Linked DNA regions of Butyrivibrio fibrisolvens. The protein of the gene in region 1 interacts with the protein of each later gene in a pairwise test. Links are inferred from orthologs where the notes say so. Each region holds a gene or a part of one and is shown on either strand. Other genes may lie near its edges.

Evidence for each region. The genes of interacting proteins can lie anywhere in the genome.
Region 2: the proteins of rplA (region 1) and thrS interact in binary tests that used the Escherichia coli proteins (3 or more experiments, as listed by UniProt). The link is inferred for Butyrivibrio fibrisolvens from one-to-one orthologs.

What each region holds. Positions count from the first base shown.
Region 1 is NZ_CP065800.1:1,449,403-1,452,958, forward strand. What follows is about bases 500-3,291. They hold rplA (50S ribosomal protein L1), read left to right. Parts: upstream 500-1,446; coding sequence 1,447-2,136; downstream 2,137-3,291. Other genes in these bases: nusG (transcription termination/antitermination protein NusG), read left to right, coding at 500-752; rplK (50S ribosomal protein L11), read left to right, coding at 1,006-1,431; I7804_RS05905 (CapA family protein), read left to right, coding at 2,525-3,291. Also shown: preprotein translocase subunit SecE, read left to right, coding at 1-77; more of nusG, read left to right, coding at 132-499; more of I7804_RS05905, read left to right, coding at 3,292-3,556. UniProt on the Escherichia coli protein: One of the primary rRNA binding proteins, it binds very close to the 3'-end of the 23S rRNA. Forms part of the L1 stalk. It is often not seen in high-resolution crystal structures, but can be seen in cryo_EM and 3D reconstruction models.
Region 2 is NZ_CP065800.1:4,040,829-4,044,544, forward strand. What follows is about bases 202-3,153. They hold thrS (threonine--tRNA ligase), read right to left. Parts: upstream 2,621-3,153; coding sequence 782-2,620; downstream 202-781. Other genes in these bases: I7804_RS16955 (beta-galactosidase), read right to left, coding at 202-474; I7804_RS16965 (SEC-C metal-binding domain-containing protein), read right to left, coding at 3,067-3,153. In the rest of the region: more of I7804_RS16955, read right to left, coding at 1-201; more of I7804_RS16965, read right to left, coding at 3,154-3,579. UniProt on the Escherichia coli protein: Catalyzes the attachment of threonine to tRNA(Thr) in a two-step reaction: L-threonine is first activated by ATP to form Thr-AMP and then transferred to the acceptor end of tRNA(Thr). The rate-limiting step is amino acid activation in the presence of tRNA.

The sequences.
Region 1 (3,556 bases):
GCGCGGTTATGGCTGCTCTTATTGCTGTTCTTGATTATGTTTTCGGACTTGGCTTAAATTTCATTCAGAGCCTGTAATCTGAGATGTTTGATAGTTTTCGCAGTGTGCAGGAATTTGATGAGGAGATGCAAATGGCAGAAGAAGAAAAGAACAACATGAGCGAAGCTGCAGAATCAGTTGAAGCTGAGAACGTAGCTGAAAGTCAGGATGCCCTCGCTCCGGAAGATAAGACTTCTGAAGCAAAATGGTATGTTGCTCATACTTATTCAGGATATGAGAATAAGGTAAAAGCCAATCTTGATAAGACAATTGAAAATCGTCATCTGGAAGATCAGATTCTTGAGGTACGTGTTCCGCTTCAGGACGTAGTTGAAGTTAAGAACGGTGCCAAGAAGACTGTTCAACGTAAGATGTTCCCCGGTTATGTCCTTGTTCATATGATCATGAATGATGACACATGGTATGTAGTACGTAATACCAGGGGCGTTACAGGTTTTGTAGGTCCGGGATCTAAGCCTGTTCCGTTGTCAGATGCTGAGATTAAGCCTCTTGGTATTAAGACTCAGAATGTGACAGTTGATTTTGAAGTTGGAGACGAGATTGCTGTTGTTGCAGGCGTTTGGAAAGATACTGCAGGTATCGTTCAGCGTATGGATTACAGCAAGCAGACAGCTACAATCAATGTAGAACTGTTTGGTCGTGAGACTCCTGTTGAGATCAGTTTTGCGGAAGTACGCAGAATCGATAGCTGATCTGTGTTTTGAATGCAATGTATCATGCTCTTGACATTTGTTTTAATGGAATGTTGAGAAGATACTTGTATATAAATGTCTTATGCGTATGCATAAGCATTCCTATTATGATATAGAGCACTTTGCTTTATATAGATATATTCACCTATGGAGTGGGAGCAGAAGGACATTTGCTCATAGAGCGGTTTTCTGACTTATCAGATTACCTGATTCTTTTGCGCTCAACCACATATTTTCTTAGGAGGAAGCCAAAATGGCAAAGAAAGTCGAAGGATACATTAAGTTACAGATCCAGGCCGGCAAAGCAACTCCGGCACCGCCAGTTGGACCAGCTCTTGGTCAGCACGGCGTTAACATCGTTGAATTCACAAAGCAGTTCAACGCTAAGACAGCAGATAAGGGTGATCTTATCATCCCTGTTGTAATCACTGTTTATACAGACAGAAGCTTCACATTCATCACAAAGACTCCCCCTGCAGCAGTTCTTCTCAAGAAGGCTTGTAACCTGCAGAAGGCATCCGGTGTTCCGAACAAGAACAAGGTTGCTAAGGTTTCTAAGGACAAGATCCGCGAGATCGCTGAAATGAAGATGCCTGATCTGAATGCTAACACTATCGAAGCAGCTATGAGCATGGTTGCCGGTACAGCACGCAGTATGGGTATAGAAGTAGTAGACTAAGGAGGAGAGCAGATCATGAAGCACGGAAAGAAATATGTTGAAGCTGCAAAGCTGATCGAAAAAGCAAAGCTGTATGAAGCTGACGAAGCAATTGCTCTTGTCAAGAAGTCTGCTTCTGCAAAATTTGATGAAACTGTAGAACTGCACATCAGAACTGGTTGTGATTCACGTCACGCTGATCAGCAGATCCGTGGAGCAGTAGTACTCCCTAACGGAACTGGTAAGACAGTTAAAGTTCTTGTATTCGCTAAGGGTACAAAGCTTGACGAGGCACAGGCAGCTGGCGCTGATTATGTTGGCGGAGACGAGCTCATCCCGAAGATCCAGAACGAAGGATGGCTTGATTTCGACGTTGTAGTAGCTACACCTGATATGATGGGCGTTGTAGGACGTCTTGGTAAGGTACTTGGTCCTAAGGGACTTATGCCTAACCCTAAGGCTGGTACAGTAACAATGGATGTTGCTAAGGCAATCGCTGATATCAAGGCTGGTAAGATTGAGTACCGTCTTGACAAGGCTAACATTGTACACGTTCCGATCGGAAAGGCTTCTTTCTCAGAGCAGCAGCTCACAGAGAACTACAATGCAATTATGGAAGCTATTTCAAAGGCTAAGCCAAGCTCAGTTAAGGGTCAGTATCTTAAGTCTATCTCCCTTGCAACAACAATGGGACCTGGCGTTAAGATCGTAGCTAACCGTTATTAATTAACGGCCGGTAACTTAATAAGCTATCGCAAGCAGTCACCATCATTGATGGTGACTGCTTTTTTGGTGTGCGCATTGTTGTGTCGTACTTAATGGAGTTAATATGTTTAAATCCTTCTATTGATGAATGAAAGTTATGTTGTTAACATTAAAGTATGGATAACATCTTATGTTGCCTTATTTTATAATTGACAATCTAAGTATAATTATTAGAGATTAGGCAGCAATTCTTTTGGATTTTTATATAGTATAACTTCTTAAATTTCAAAATGTATGTTATATCGATATGTTAGTTAACACTAGAATATTGCCAGTAAATTAGATTGTTCTGTTATTAAGATATTATGTTCTGATTTTCTTATTACAATTAAGATCTGTGGGAGGATGTATGCAAATAAGGGAACGTAAGGTGTATATAAGACATCTAAACTGCTTTGGAAGAAAAATTTTTAACTGTTTGTTTCCTGCATTAGTTCTTTCTTTTTGCATTACGGGATGTCAGGCTAATGAAAACAGAAGTTTATTGGGCGCATCCGCTATTTCTATTGATGAAGCCGGTAATGCGATAAGTGACAATGATATGGGAACTGAATATCTTACAGGTGCTGTTGGAGTTCCTATGACTCAGGATGAGATAAGCGGCGATAGTAACGGATCTTTAGATATAGGATCAAATGGGAGCAATGCTAATGATAATGCTGCGGATGGTGATGGTATCGGAAGTTCTGATGGCAATGCGGCATCTGACAGTTCTATGGAAATATCTGATGAGGAGATTCCATCTTCTGATTCACCTGTAGCTCTTTTGCCAAATGAATATTCATTTGATATTAAAGACGGAGGTGATACTGCCACCGTAGTATTTGGCGGAGATGTTCTTTTTTCGGAAGGGTATGCGATCATATATAGTATTGCCAGAAATGGTGGAACGATAGAAGGCGTTATAGATCAAGGACTACTTGATTGTATGAGAGGAGCAGACATTTGTATGGTCAACAATGAATTTCCATACACCTTGGAAGGTGCTCCTCTTGAAGGTAAGACCTGGACTTTTCATGCTAACCCATCTTCGGTACATTATCTTTTTGATATGGGAGTCGATATCGTTAGCATTGGTAATAATCATATTTTTGATTACGGCGCAATCGGCCTTTCTAATACTCTGACAACACTTGAATCAGTGTCCATGCCATATGTTGGAGCCGGCCGCAATCTTGAAGAAGCATCGAGAACTGTATATTTTAATTCGGCCAGCGGAATTCGTATTGCATTTATAAGTGGATGTGATATAGAGGGTAGCGATCCGCCCTTTACCAGAGGAGCGACTGATGCTCAAAGCGGAGTATTCAGAGTCAGGCAGGATGAGCTTTTATGTCAGAGAGTAATGGAAGCCAAGGCATCAGGTGCTTTTGTAGTTGTA
Region 2 (3,716 bases), 2.6 Mb from region 1 along the record:
TTCATCGGTTTCGCAGTTAATCTCATTATCAATCTGCCATCCGATGATCGCAGGATGGGAAGCAAAGTGAGAGGCAAGATGCTCTGTTATGAGGGCGGTCTTTTGTCTGTATATTATGCTGCTGTGATTAACATGACATCTCTCACCATGATAGACAAGACTTCCGTCTCTCTTTGCATTCAGTACTTCAGGATATTTCTCAGTCAGCCATGCAGGAGGTGTTGCTGTAGGAGTACAGAATATGACCTTCATATTCGTGCGGCTGCACAGATCAAGGAACTCATCCCAGAAATCATCAACATAAGTTCCTTCTACCGGTTCTGTAAGATTCCATGAGAACTCTCCTACTCTTATAACTTCAATACCTGTTTTCTTCATCCTAAAAAGGTCATCTTCCCACATTTCTTTTGGCCAGTGTTCAGGATAATAGCAGGTTCCAATCGTAATCTTCTTTCCATCAAGTAATGAATTCATATGTCTCCCCTTTGTAATAAACGGCATTTAGAATATACGACTAAGTTACTTATCAGTGTACTGACTCATTCATATTTGATCAAATATAAACAAACCAGCGCACCAGGTTAAAATAATTTTACATCCATTAAGGTCTTATCTACAATACGTAAATACCGTGTTGTGAGGGCTTTGCAATACTGTCCGCAGGATCGTAGCTGCAAAGAAAACGTATATTGGGAAAGTGTTTTTTCTGCACACCAAAAGAGCACAGCCATATACACAGCTGTGCTCAATGTCTTTACAAATTTTTACTTATCTATGATCATTACTCTTCATCAAGAGACTGGATAAGTTCAAGTGATCTTTCGAGATTCATCTTATTGCACATCTCAACAAACTTCTTGAAAGGTACATTCTGAATCTGCTTGTTAGAACCGCGAACATTGATAGAAACTGTTCCTTCAGCGGCTTCTTTGTCACCGATTACAAGGATATACGGATCCTTGTAGTTCTTGAACTTCTTGATCTTCTCTTTCATGTTGCTATCGCTTGTATCAAGCTCTACACGAACATGGTTGGCTGTAAGCTCATTAGCGATCTTAGTTGCATACTCGTTGTGCTCTTCTCTGATCGGAACGATACCAACCTGATAAGGTGAGAGCCAGAATGGGAATGCGCCCTTGAAGTGCTCTGTGATGATACCGATGAAACGCTCAAGTGAACCATAGATAGCTCTGTGAACTACTACTGGCTGCTTCATTGTGCCATCCTTGTCCTGATATGTAAGCTCGAAGTTGTGAGGAAGCTGGAAGTCAAGCTGCATAGTACCACACTGCCATTCACGTCCAAGAGCATCCTTGATCTGAAGGTCGATCTTAGGACCATAGAAAGCACCGTCGCCGGCATTGATCTCATAACCGCCTTCGCCGTACTTGTCATCGAGGATCTCTTTAAGTGCAGCTTCTGCCTTGTTCCATACTTCTATGTCGCCCATGAAGTCATCAGGTCTTGTAGAGAACTCTGCACGATATGTGATACCGAATGTTCCATAGATCTCATCAGCTATATTCATAACATCATTGATCTCAGACTTGATCTGCTCTTCTGTTACGAATGTATGGTCATCATCCTGACGGAACTCCTGTACTCTGAAGAGTCCGTTCATCTGGCCTGACTTCTCTTTACGGTGAAGTACATCATACTCACTGTAACGGATAGGAAGCTCTTTATAAGAGTGATTTGTTCTCTTATAAGCCATCATAGCGTTAGGGCAGTTCATAGGCTTAGCAGCCATTGTATCTTCTGCTTCAAGTGAGAAGCGTGCTGCTGTTTCATCACTTGAGATTGTATCTTCTGCCTTAGTTCCGTCTGTAATACCCGGAACCATAAACATGTTGTTAACATAGTGAGCCCAGTGACCTGAGATAAGCCAGAGCTTCTTGTTGTTGATAAGTGGAGCAGAGATCTCTGTGTATCCATGCTTTTCCTGGATCTCTCTTGAGAATTTAAGGAGTTCCTGATACATCCTCCAACCTCTTGGAAGCCAGTAAGCCATACCCGGTGCTGTCTCATTGAACATGAACAGATCAAGGTCCTTACCGATCTTCTTGTGGTCACGCTCCATAGCTTCCTTGATCATAGCAAGGTGAGCCTTGAGCTGATTCTTATCAGGGAATGCATAGATGTATACTCTCTGCATGTGATCGCGCTTCTCATCGCCTCTCCAGTAAGCTGCTGATACAGACTTAACCTGATATGAGCAGTTCATAAGCTCCTGAGAGTTGGCAACGTGAGGTCCACGGCAAAGGTCTACATAATCTTCACCTGTATAGTAAACTGTGATTGTCTCATCTTCAGGAAGATCCTGGATAAGCTCTGTCTTGAACTTCTGATCTTTGAAAATTTCAAGAGCTTCTGCCTTTGAGACTTCTTTTCTAGTCCAGTCTTCTCTTCTCTTGATGATCTCACGCATCTTGTCTTCGATAGTCTTGAAATCATCAGGGCTTATTGACTTATTAAGAACGAAATCATAATAAGCACCATCATCAATCTGAGGTCCTATAGCATACTGAACATTTTCTTTGCCATAGATTTCAATAACTGCTTTTGCAAGAATATGAGCCAGTGAATGACGATATACCTGCAGGAATTCTTCTTTTTCCATTCTAAATCTCCTTTTCTGCACTTTGTGTGTTTCGAGTGCAAGGGATGATCTTTGCTAAGATGAGGATCATCTTTAAGCTTAAAAAAGCCCTTTGCACTACTGTTACGTAATGCAAAGGGCGTATTTAACGCGGTTCCACCTTGCTTATCCTAAAAAGGATATCTCATTGGGATTATAACGGAATCACCGTGCCGGATTGGGGCCTCTCAGAGTTAGTTTTCAGACAGCCTCCTTCCAGACACTCACAGCACGGGAGATCCCGGTGTCATTCTCTGAGGAATTACAGCAACTTACTCTTCTCGTCAACGATTTAATAATACAGTTCAATATACATATACTGAAACTATATTTTGAATTTCTATGATTATATGCCCTTAAAATTCATTTGTAAAGGCATCATCATAAGCTTTTTAATTCAGCTTTATAAAAAGCTAAAAGGTTAGCTATTATTCAGCTTTGTTTCTTCCATGGCACTTCTTATACTTCTTGCCACTTCCGCATGGACATGGATCATTAGGATAGATTTTCTGAGCATTGTGAACTGTACGTGAGTTCTTCTGCTCTTTGTAAAGCTCTTTTCTCTTATCTTCATCGAAGATATCATTCCATTCAGGAAGACCATAGAGCCAGTCAGCTTCTGCTGCAACCATGTTCTTATAAAGCTTCTCTTTATCGAATGCAAGGCTTACAACAGTATCCTCTTCCATGTTCTCGATATCATTGGCAACTTTAAGGCTTTCATCGATACCATCAAGGAAACCTGTCATTGTCATAATATCAATACCATATTTGTCAGCGAGTTCCTTAACTGTTCCCTTTACTTCTTCATCAGGGTTCTTAAGAAGCTGTGCGTAAATATCTTTTTCTTTGCCAAAATAATCTGTCCATAATCTCTGGAGATCACCCTTATTGGCTGTCTCTGAATAAGCCATGTCTCTCCACTGTTTAAGTAATGCCATATTCTGTAACCTGCTTTCTTATATAATCTTTGATAATCTTCGCCTGTAGACAATGTCCCACATTAAGGCTTTCATTATCATACTCTATTAAACTCAAAATATCAACAACCTATAACTTCACCCTACAAACTGCCTAA